Regions from separate parts of the Enterococcus salsurae genome, predicted to be linked through region 1. Evidence: riboswitches for the same ligand, from Rfam matches in the RefSeq annotation. Region 1 holds a riboswitch; the other holds the start of a gene.
The links. A riboswitch is a leader RNA that binds a small molecule or an ion and turns the genes downstream of it on or off. The one in region 1 is predicted to bind magnesium.
Positions count from the first base shown of each region.

Region 2: linked by a shared signal. The riboswitch ahead of ACYVRS_RS05960 (LCP family protein) and the one ahead of mgtA (magnesium-translocating P-type ATPase) in region 1 are both predicted to bind magnesium.

Region 1 is NZ_BAAHWY010000003.1:339,459-345,133, forward strand. Features, by position in the region: gene wecB (non-hydrolyzing UDP-N-acetylglucosamine 2-epimerase) at 1-1,103, shown strand, start outside; M-box (ykoK) riboswitch at 1,248-1,418, shown strand; gene mgtA (magnesium-translocating P-type ATPase) at 1,605-4,196, shown strand; gene pdhA (pyruvate dehydrogenase (acetyl-transferring) E1 component subunit alpha) at 4,630-5,675, shown strand, end outside.
Region 2 is NZ_BAAHWY010000002.1:340,394-346,068, reverse strand. Features, by position in the region: gene ilvD (dihydroxy-acid dehydratase) at 1-364, opposite strand, end outside; gene ACYVRS_RS05975 (metal-sulfur cluster assembly factor) at 539-880, shown strand; gene ACYVRS_RS05970 (hypothetical protein) at 1,039-1,413, shown strand; gene ACYVRS_RS05965 (SDR family oxidoreductase) at 1,576-2,463, shown strand; M-box (ykoK) riboswitch at 2,648-2,815, shown strand; gene ACYVRS_RS05960 (LCP family protein) at 2,982-3,926, shown strand; gene ACYVRS_RS05955 (hypothetical protein) at 4,060-4,218, opposite strand; gene ACYVRS_RS05950 (DUF7006 family protein) at 4,506-4,874, shown strand; gene ACYVRS_RS05945 (hypothetical protein) at 5,071-5,436, shown strand; gene ACYVRS_RS05940 (MarR family winged helix-turn-helix transcriptional regulator) at 5,541-5,675, opposite strand, start outside.

The DNA.
Region 1 (5,675 bases):
CGATCAAAGTAATGTCCATATTTGGTACAAGACCAGAAGCCATCAAAATGGCGCCTTTGGTCAAAGCGTTACAAGCAGATGATCGCTTTGTATCGGTCGTGACCGTGACAGCCCAACATCGGGAAATGCTGGATCAAGTGTTAAGTGTCTTTGCGATCGACGCAGATTATGATTTAGATATAATGAAATTGGGACAAACCTTGACCGGTATTACGACAAAAGTACTGCTGGATCTTGAACCCATTCTACAAAACGAACGGCCGGATATCGTCTTAGTCCATGGGGATACCACGACAGCCTATGCAGCAGCCACAGCGGCTTTTTATCAACAAATCCCTGTTGGACACGTCGAAGCTGGTTTGCGGACTTGGAACAAACAATCCCCTTATCCAGAAGAAGCCAATCGTCAACTGATCGATGTACTAGCCGATCTGCATTTTGCGCCGACGAAAGAAAGTCAGCTGAACTTGTTGAAAGAAAACCGCGATCCGCAGACGATTTTTGTGACGGGGAATACGGCGATCGATGCGATGAACTATACGATCAAAGACCATTATCGCCACCCTGAATTGTCTGGTATCAAAGGGAAACAGATCTTATTGACCATGCATCGACGTGAAAATTTAGGGCAGCCAATGGCGCAAGTTTTTCGGGCATTGGCAAGAATAGCAGCAGAGTATCCTGAAATTCATGTGGTATTTCCCATGCATAAAAATCCGCAAGTTCGGGAAATTGCCCGCGAGATATTAGGCGACATCGACAACGTTGCCTTGATAGAACCCTTGGATGTGATCGACTTTCATAATGTCGCCAATCAGAGCGCATTGATTTTGACTGACTCTGGAGGGGTGCAAGAAGAAGCGCCTTCTTTGGGGGTGCCGGTGTTGGTTTTGCGTGATACGACAGAACGGCCAGAAGGTGTCGCAGCTGGAACCTTGAAGTTGATTGGCACGCAAGAAGCGCGTGTATATATAGAAACAAAACGCTTGCTGGATGATCACGCCGCTTATCAAAAAATGGCGCATGCTGAGAACCCATATGGCGATGGACAAACCAGTCAGCGGATCGTAGAGATTCTTGCCGAAACCTTTGGCAGTCATTGACTTCTCAAGCTGAAACAACAGTGAAAATAAGCAAATGTTTTTGAAAAGTGATGGCTATTCTGAATGTTCTGAATATAAAATAACATATTTTTTATTTGAAAACAGTTGACCTTCTCCAAATGTTGGCTTATAGTATCAATAGAAAGAAATAATTGTTAGGTGAGGCTCCTATACGGACACAAGCTGCTGCCGCAAAAGTATCGAGAGATACTTAGTTGGTAGGACAGGTCTAATCGTGAAGGTTAAACCCAAAGCAGCTGATAGCGATTCGCTATCTACGCCCTATAGTGCTAAAGCTCTACAATGATCATGAGTTTTTTGCGCATGCTTATTGGGAGCATGCGCATTTTTTTGCATACGCGCGTGATCCAAGAGTGACTTGCTTATCAAACAGAAAGGAAGATTCATATGGATACACCCAGTCCCCAGATGAACCCAGGTTCATCGCCAAGAATTACTAGGGGTGGCGCGAGCACCTCCTAATTATAGGAGGAAAAGAGTATGTTGAAAAAATTATCAAAAGACCAAGAATTGAAATTATTAGCAAAATTATCAGAACGTGAATTATTGATGGAAATGCGGACTTCCTTCCAAGGGTTGTCTGAAAAAGATGCGCAAGAACGACTAGAAGAATACGGACCAAACAAAGTCGATGCCCAAAAACCAACACCTGCCTGGTTGATGATTTTGCGCGCATTTAAAGATCCATTTGTGTTGGTGTTGGCTTTGTTGATGGTGATTTCCTTTATGACAGGAGATATCGAAGCGGTGATCGTGATGGGTATCATGATCCTGGCAAGTGTGACGATCACATTCGTCCAAGAATACCGCTCGCAAAAAGCTAGTTTAGCGTTGAAAGAATTGATAGAGAATACTTGTTCTGTGACACGGGCAGGTGTGACCCGAGAAATTCCAATGGATGAAGTGGTTCCGGGTGATATCGTGACACTCGCAACAGGAGATATGATACCAGCCGATGCTATTTTGATCTGGACCAAGGATTTATTTATCAATCAATCTTCATTAACTGGCGAATCAATGCCCGTTGAAAAATTTGTCGATGCCGGTATCAAAGAAAGTGATACCAATGTTTCTGCCTTAGACATGCAAGATTTGGTCTTTATGGGTACCGATGTGTTAAGTGGTCAAGGAAAAGCCATTATTTTAAAGACAGGACAAAGCACCTTTTTTGGAGATATTGCCCGCAATGCCACGACGAAACGCGGAAAGACTGCTTTTGAAGATGGGCTGACCAAAGTCAGCAAATTGTTGTTGAGAATGGTGATGATCTTATTCCCGATCGTTCTTTTGATCAATGGGTTTACCAAAGGTGATTGGAGTGAAGCATTGTTCTTCGCAATTGCCGTCGCTGTTGGCTTGACCCCGGAAATGCTGCCTATGATCGTTACCAGTAATTTAGCCAAAGGCGCCATGTCGCTTTCCAAAGAGAAAGTCATCGTTAAAGAATTGCCTTCGATCCAAAATTTGGGCAGTATGGATGTGTTGTGTACAGACAAAACAGGAACGATCACTGAAGACCGGGTCGTGCTGGTGCAACATTTAAATCCATTTGGTCAAGAGGATCAGCAAGTACTAGATATGACGTATTTGAATTCCTATTATCAAACTGGCTGGAAAAATTTGATGGATATCGCTGTCTTGAATTACTACGAAGAAGCCAAACTGGCGGAACCATTCCAAGAGGTGACGAAAGTCGATGAAATTCCTTTTGATTTCTCTCGTCGCCGCTTGACCGTTGTTGTCAATGCAGATGGCCATCAATTGATGGTGACCAAAGGTGCAGCTGAAGAAATGGAACAAGTCTGCAAATATGTTGAGATCGATGGTCAAATCATGGAATTGACTGAAGATATTCGGGAAAAATTGCGCCAAGTCAATTTGCGCTTAAATAAACAAGGGATGCGGGTCTTGACAGTCGCAGTCAAAAGAGATGCCTATGCGGATGCTGTCTATTCAGTTTCAGACGAGCAAGACATGATCATGATTGGTTTCATGGGCTTCTTAGATCCAGCCAAAGAATCAGCAAAAACGGCGATTGCTTCCCTCCATGGCCATGGCATCAATGTCAAAGTATTGACTGGTGACAATGCCATCGTTGCACAAAAAGTATGTAACGATGTTGGCATCGAAGCCGGCAGTTACTTGCTTGGTACTGAAATCGATCGCTTGTCTGATGAAGAGTTGGCTGAAAAAGCGGCCACAACCAATTTGTTTGCGAAACTCAATCCAATGCAAAAATCCCGCATCATCCAAACGATCCAAGCAGCGGGACACACGGTTGGTTTTATGGGGGATGGGATCAACGATGCACCAGCTTTGCGTACTGCTGATGTGGGCATCTCAGTTGATACAGCCGCGGATATTACAAAGGATGCTAGTTCGATCATCCTATTGGAAAAAAGCTTGGACGTTTTAGATAAAGGTGTCATTGAAGGCCGTAAAGTCTTTACCAATATGATGAAGTATATCAAGATGACGTTGAGTTCAAACTTTGGTAATGTCTTTTCAATTTTAGTAGCCAGTGCCTTCTTGCCGTTTCTGCCAATGCTGTCAATTCAATTGCTGGTTCAAAATCTTGTGTATGATATGGCGCAGTTGACGATCCCTTGGGACAATGTTGATCAAGAAGAATTAGCGAAACCCGTGAAATGGCAAGTCAGAGGTTTGTTGAAGTTTACCGTAGGGATCGGACCAGTCAGCAGTATTTTTGATATCACAACTTTCTTGGTGATGTGGCATGTTTTCCAAGCCAATACAGTTCAAGAACAAGCCCTATTCCAAGCTGGGTGGTTTATGATCGGGTTGACGACGCAAACATTGGTGGTCCATATGATCAGAACCCGCAAGCTGCCTTTTATCAAAAGTATTGCTTCGCCAGCTGTCTTATTATCTAGTGTGTTGGCGATCGCTGTAGGCTTCGTGATCATCTTGACACCTTTGCATACAGTGTTTGATTTCGCAACGTTGCCTTCTTCTTATTGGCCATGGTTTATTGGCATCAACCTTGCTTATTTAGTAACAGTTGAGTTGGCCAAAAGAATTTATATTCGCGTGACGCAAGAATGGATTTAAACTAGCAGATCGTCGTTTCCTTCAATCAAGAGGGGAGCGGCGATCTGTTTCTTTTTGTCTTGATTCTGTATTATTTTTTTCTCATATTCAAAAAATCGACTATCACACAAGTCAATTACTTCACAATTACAAATGAGAAATAGGCAAACCTGCTGTTAGGGTAAACGCTGATCGCTGTACTATTCTTAAACGAAAAAAAGAATTTCCTTAGAAAATTTACAAGAAAGCGATTCCTTAAATGTGATAAATTTCACTAATCTTTTCTTAAGAGTTGCTATACTAGGCATTCTTTTATTAAAAAAAATACCCTTTTCACTTGTCATTTTCCAAGTTAAATGATAATTTATAAGAGTAAATGAAATTTCGATAGTACAGATTTAAACCCTGTTACATACGAAAATGACTTTTTTAACAGAGAGGAAAGTGTGTCAAGATGGCAAAAAAACAAAAAGCACTTGATTTCCAAGCGATTTTGGAGCAAGTCAATGCAGATTTTCCAACTTACCAAACTTTGGATAAAGATGGAAAAATTGTAAACCCGGATTTAGTACCAGATCTAAGTGACGACGAATTAGTGGAATTGATGACTCGAATGGTATGGTCACGTGTATTGGACCAACGCTCAACTGCGTTAAACCGTCAAGGACGTCTAGGTTTCTTCGCGCCAACTGCTGGTCAAGAAGCAAGCCAATTAGCAAGTCAATTTGCTTTTGAAAAAGAAGACGTATTACTACCAGGTTATCGTGACGTTCCTCAATTGATCCAACACGGATTACCATTGAAAGAAGCTTTCTTATGGTCTCGCGGACATGTCGCAGGTAACTTGTATCCTGAAGATCTTAAAGCGTTGCCACCACAAATCATCATCGGTGCACAATACGTGCAAGCAGCCGGTGTCGCTTTAGGCTTGAAAAAACGCAACAAGAAAAATGTTGTATTCACATATACTGGTGATGGCGGTTCTTCTCAAGGGGACTTCTATGAAGCAATCAACTTTGCGGGTGCTTACCATGCAAACGCTGTATTCTACATCCAAAACAATGGTTTTGCGATCTCTACACCACGTGAAGTACAAAGTGCTGCACCAACATTGGCACAAAAAGCCGCTGCAGCAGGTATCCCTGGTATCCAAGTAGATGGTATGGATCCGTTGGCAGTTTACTATGTATCAAAAGCAGCACGTGAATGGGCAGCGAACGGCAATGGTCCTGTTTTGATTGAAACATTGACTTACCGTTATGGCGCACATACATTGTCAGGTGATGATCCAACCCGTTACCGTACGAAAGAAATGGATACTGAATGGCAAGAAAAAGATCCATTAGTACGTTTCCGTAAATACCTAACTGAAAAAGGGTTATGGTCTGAAGAAAAAGAAGAACAAATCATTGAACAAACAAAAGAAGAAATCAAAGCAGCAATTGCTGAAGCTGACCGTGTACCTAAACAAAAAGTGTCAGATTTCTTGAAAAACATGTT
Region 2 (5,675 bases), on a different contig from region 1:
ATGCGTCGCAGTTGTGACCACTGACGGCAGTTTCTACGGAATCAGCAATGATATCGCGGGAAGGCAATGAATAACGCATTCCCGGGGTGCCCATGGCAATGCCGTCGGCCACTGTGATTGTCCCAAATTGAACTGGCCAGCCCCCGGCGGTCACAACACCTTGTTTGGCTAGTCTTCCTAAGTCGTGGAGATGAATATTGCAGGGGGTATTTTCAGCCCAAGTACTGATCACGCCTATGATAGGTTTTTTGAATTCTTCGTCGTCCATACCTGTGGCACGTAACATCGCTCTGTTCGGTGATTTGACCATATTGTCATAGACATGACTGCGAATGCGGATATCTTTATTTGTTTCTTCTGTCATCGTACAGCACTCCTCTCGATAAGACCCTTCAAGTGTTTTCCTTCTATTTAACCTTACTTTCGCGAAAAGCGCAATCATTTTCGAAAGATTGCGAAAATTCTAAGAAAATCCTTGTTATTTTCCTTTGTTCATGGTCAAATAGAAGATAATTATTTGAGAAAAGAGGACTTCGCCATGTCAAATGAAATCATCATGAACCCATTAGCTGAAGCAAATCAATCAGCGATCATTGAGAAATTGGAGTTGGTAATGGATCCAGAGATTGGATTAGATGTCTACAATTTAGGCTTGATTTACCGCATAGATGTCAGTGATCGTGGTATCTGCACGATTGAGATGACATTTACAGGTGCAGGTTGTGGTTGTATTGATTCCGTTCCAGCAGAAATGCAAGCTCGTTTGGGTGAACTGCCATTCATCGAGACGGTCAACGTGCAGGTTGTTTGGTCACCCGTATGGCAACTGACCAGAATCAGCCGCATAGGACGGATTACTTTAGGGATCAATCCCAATTAGTCATTTGGATATTTTTCATCAAAAGAATAAATACAATTTTTTCTCGTTCCTCTTGAAATGAAAGAGCGCTTTCATTATTATAAGAGTAGAAGTCGATCTCCTGTAGTAGATGCTCAGTCATCGGCTTTTTCTGTTTTGATAAGACTGGAGGCGTATCCGTGAGAATCCCGACTGTTGTTGAGCGTAAAATGCTCATGATCTCTAATGATCCGTTATTTCAAAAAATAGTAGAAACGTGTATCGATGTCTTGAATCAATATGAGTTGACGATTCATCCGCAGCATTGGCAATTTTTTTTGGTTCATTTAAAGGAATTAGCTGAACGGGTGATCCATGATCAATGGGATATCGCAATGGTGATTGACCAATTCCCACCGGTGTCAGAACAAGCCATGGCATTAGCCAAAGAAATCGGCACGGTGTTAGATGTCATCCCAGAAAGTGAGCTCCATTTGCTGGCGGTCCATCTTGGATTGGCCATCTCGACAGAAGATGATACGATCGGCGCAATTTCTGCCGAACCCTTTTTGTGAGTCTAAATGATGACGAAGCCGAACGATCTGATTCGGCTTTTTTTTGTGCATTCTTTGAGAAGAGGTGCGTTTTATTTCCTTTTTCTATTTTTTTCCTCTACACTTTTTATTAGAAGGATAAAAATTACTTGCTACACACAAAACATTAGGAGGAAATGGACAATGTCAGAAAAAATCAGCAACCCATTAACCAAGTATTACAATGGTAAGTTTGAGAAACAACCCCAAGAAGCACCCGCGATTCAAGGGAAAATGCAACCAGTTCCCGATTGTGGTGAAGAAAGTTATACTGGTTCAGGAAAATTAACCGGCAGAAAAGCCTTAGTTACCGGTGGTGATTCCGGAATTGGCCGGGCAGCAGCGATTGCTTATGCCAAAGAAGGTGCTGATGTTGCGATCAACTATCTGCCTTTTGAAGAAGATGATGCACAGGAAGTCAAAGCTGTGATTGAAGCAGCCGGACAAAAAGCTGTGCTTTTACCAGGTGATTTAAGAGATGAAGCCTTTACCCGCAAACTTGTTCATGATGCGGCAGCTGCTTTAGGCGGTTTAGATATTTTAGTATTAAATGCAGGGAAACAACAAGCCGTGCAAGACATCAAAGATTTGACCACAGAGCAAATCAACGATACCTTTACGATCAATATCATTTCGATGTATTGGACTGTCCAAGAAGCATTGGATTATTTACCGGCCGGCGGGAGTATACTGACTACGACATCGATCCAAAGTGCAGAACCTAGTGCGCAATTATTAGATTATGCAGCAACGAAGGGCGCAATCACATCGTTTAGTAAAGGCTTAGCAGCACAATTAAGTGAAAAAGGGATTCGTGTCAATACAGTTGCACCAGGACCGATTTGGACCCCATTACAAATTTCAGGAGGACAACCACAATCAGCCATTCCTGAATTTGGTCAAAATGAATTATTGAAACGTGCTGGTCAACCTGTCGAATTGGCTTCAGTCTATGTTTTCTTAGCATCTGATGAGGCAAGTTATGTGACTGGTCAAGTTTACAGTATTACTGGCGGTTCATTTTTTGCATAATAGTATCGACTATCTAAGTCCTTTGTTTGAGAATGTTTTTTCAACAGAGGGCTTCCTTTTTTATTCCTTATATATTTAAATGTGCTAAAAAAAAGTAAAGAAAAGATTAAATTATTGCTAATATAGATATTTTCATTGCCATTGACCTGTGAAAAATGTATCCTTTCATCGAGAGATTAAATAACTAAATACTTGTTAGGTGAGGCTCCTATACAAACATAAGCTATTGCGCAGAAACGTCGAAAGACGCCAATGTGTAAAACAGGAATTGTCGGATTAAGGCTTTTCATAAGATAGCTAAGACTTGTCTTTACGTTGTATAGTGTCAAAACTCGGACGATGAGGGGAAATAGAGACAAACTTCTTACTCACAATAGAAGTTTGTCTTTTTTTATCAGTTGGTTTTTATTTCCTGTTTAAAATAACGTGCGTTGGGTTTCGCCTGCAAAGAGTATCAAGCAACTATCTCTTTATACTAGCCACTCAAGATGATTGGTAAAAAGCAGGGGGAACTAAAGATGAAACGTCGTTTTTTTAAAAGTTTTGTTTTAATTGTCTTATCTTTTATTTTGGTATTGGTCACCTTTGTGACTACGGAATTCAGTTTGGCTTATCGCAAAACAACGACCAAATCCACTACACCACAGCAAACCACAGCTTCAATGAAAGAAACAGTGAAAGATATACCAGATGTGATCCAAGTCACTTTGATTGGTTCCGATGCCCGCAGTGCAGATGAAAATGGCCGCTCTGATACATTAATGGTGGCACAGTACGACACCAAAAAGAAACAAGCGAAGCTGCTGTCGATCATGAGAGATTGCTATGTCACGATCCCAGGTTATGGTGAAGAAAAAATCAATGCAGCATATTCTTTTGGTGGTGAACCATTGCTTACGCAAACGTTGAAAGATACCTTTGATCTTATACCGGATTATTATATGGTATTGACGTTTGAGGAATTTGAAGATGCAATCGATACACTTTTTCCTAAAGGACTGACCATCGATGTGGAGAAAGACTTGACTGTAGACAAAATTCATTTAACCAAAGGTGAACAGAAGCTGAATGGGCATCAAGTTTTGCAATATGCCCGTTTTCGCAAAGATGAGGAAGGGGATTTTGGACGTGTCCGCAGACAGCATCAAGTCATGGAAGCAATTGCTGAACAAGCCAAAAGCCTTTCGGTCATGACCAGAATCCCTAAAGCTGTAGGCAAGATTTTCGGACAAATCGATACCAATTTACCAGTTTCAGTGATGATCGATGTCTTAATGGATTATCTAAAAGGGGATACTGGGGACATTGATGCCTTGTCGATTCCAGTTGATCATTCATGGGATTTTGCTGACGATACGCCAGTTGGGAGTGTATTGACGATTGATAAAGAGAAAAATAAAGAAGCAATCACCGCTTTTTTTAATGATGACCAACGGGAGCAAAGTGATTCAGTTGGCCAATGACGCGTGCTGCCACTGACATGGATGTATGAAAGTACATCTTTGGTGGACAAGTCTATTCTGTTGAAGGTATTGTTTCCGTAGCGTAAAAAAGCCCTCTCGCATGAGAGGGCACAATAGTAAAGGAAATCCTCAATCAATTTTGGCGTTCTTTGGCGATTTTGAGAACCAAAGAGAAGGCTGCTAGCGCGAAGCCGCTATATTTGACGAATTTTTCAAGTGAAGCGATTCGCTGTGCTTTTTGCGCTTTTTTGGTCGTGCCAACAGTCGTAGTATGTTTTGTTAAATGTCCCATTTTTTATCCGCTCCTTCTTTTTGTCTATAAATTTATTATACCGGCAAACTGTCAGAATGTCTGGAAATATGCTGAAGGAGTCAATTTGCTTCGCATGCACAAAACAGTATTCTCATATTTTTATTGAACTTGCCCATTAATTGATAAAAAAAACGGCCAGCAACATGATATAAATAATGAAGAACGAACTATTCCTGAAAATTGACGGAAAAAGCCGTTTATTGATCAAGACGAAAAATATATGTATCGAGTTTGCTGTCGATATAAGCAAAAGGATGTAAAAATTGATGGATAAAATAAAGTTATTTATGAATACAAACCACTACTTTGAACAGATAATCTCACGACAACTGCAAGTGAATGAGCAGCGAGTTGACTCCCTAATAGGACAATACATCGTAGAGTTGAAGAAAAAGTTCGAACAAACCTTATCGGACATCAATGGACAAAATTTCTGGTCTGTGTATCCAATTTTAATGGGATTGGATACGCGCTTTGTTTTGTTGGACTCTTTGTTGTCGATCATTGACCTCGATTTGGCAGAAGAAGAAGTCATACAATTGGTCGAAAAAGACTATCTGACCATTAACAAAGAACTTTGTGGCTATGCGATGAATGAAACACCCCATGAAAGTTTGATTTTTACGATTATATAAGCGTAATCAAAGGTCAAAAATTAAAATAACTTTAATATTATTCAAAATGATGAAAAATACTTTTGAATATAGGTTAAAAATAAGTTATTATAAGTGTAGTTAAAAAAGATGTGCCTAAAACGGTACTTAGAATGTCTATCATAAAGGTGGTCATTTATTCTTGAATGAGGAAGAAGGGAATTTGGAGGAGGATTTTATGGATTATTTAGATTTTTCAAAGAAAGAGTGGGAGGTTCTGGTTCGCTTTTGGTCAACCTCTGAACCACTATGTTGTGCGGAATTTAGTGAACGATTTGGGATGAATCGCAACACTGTCTTGGCGGTCATCCGGAAATTATTGAATCATGGCATTTTAGAGATTGAAAGCATCAAGATGAGCGGATCCGTTTTGGCTAGAAGGTTCCAACCCGCTGTGACTGAACATGATGTCTTTCAACAATTGCTGACAGGCGATCAGCATCAAGCTTTGATCAAAAATGTCATTCAGTCAATTGATTCTCCTGAAGTTTGTCAGGAACTTTTAGTACTGATTGAAGAGGCCAAATGCGACAAACCTTCATAAACCCATTTTCTATGATCTATCGTGCAGTGGCGTGTTTGGATAAATCATAAAAAAACTATACCTTTCTTTCCTCTGATAGAGAATCGAAAGGTATAGTTTTTTCGTTATATGTCACTGCTGCCCTGAACTAATTTACCTGCCAACATCTGTAATGTGGCTGCTTCCGTTGCGGTCAACGGAAAGAGGGCAAGTAATTTTTGGGGAATATCTGCAGCTTTACTCTTTAAAGCACGTCCTTC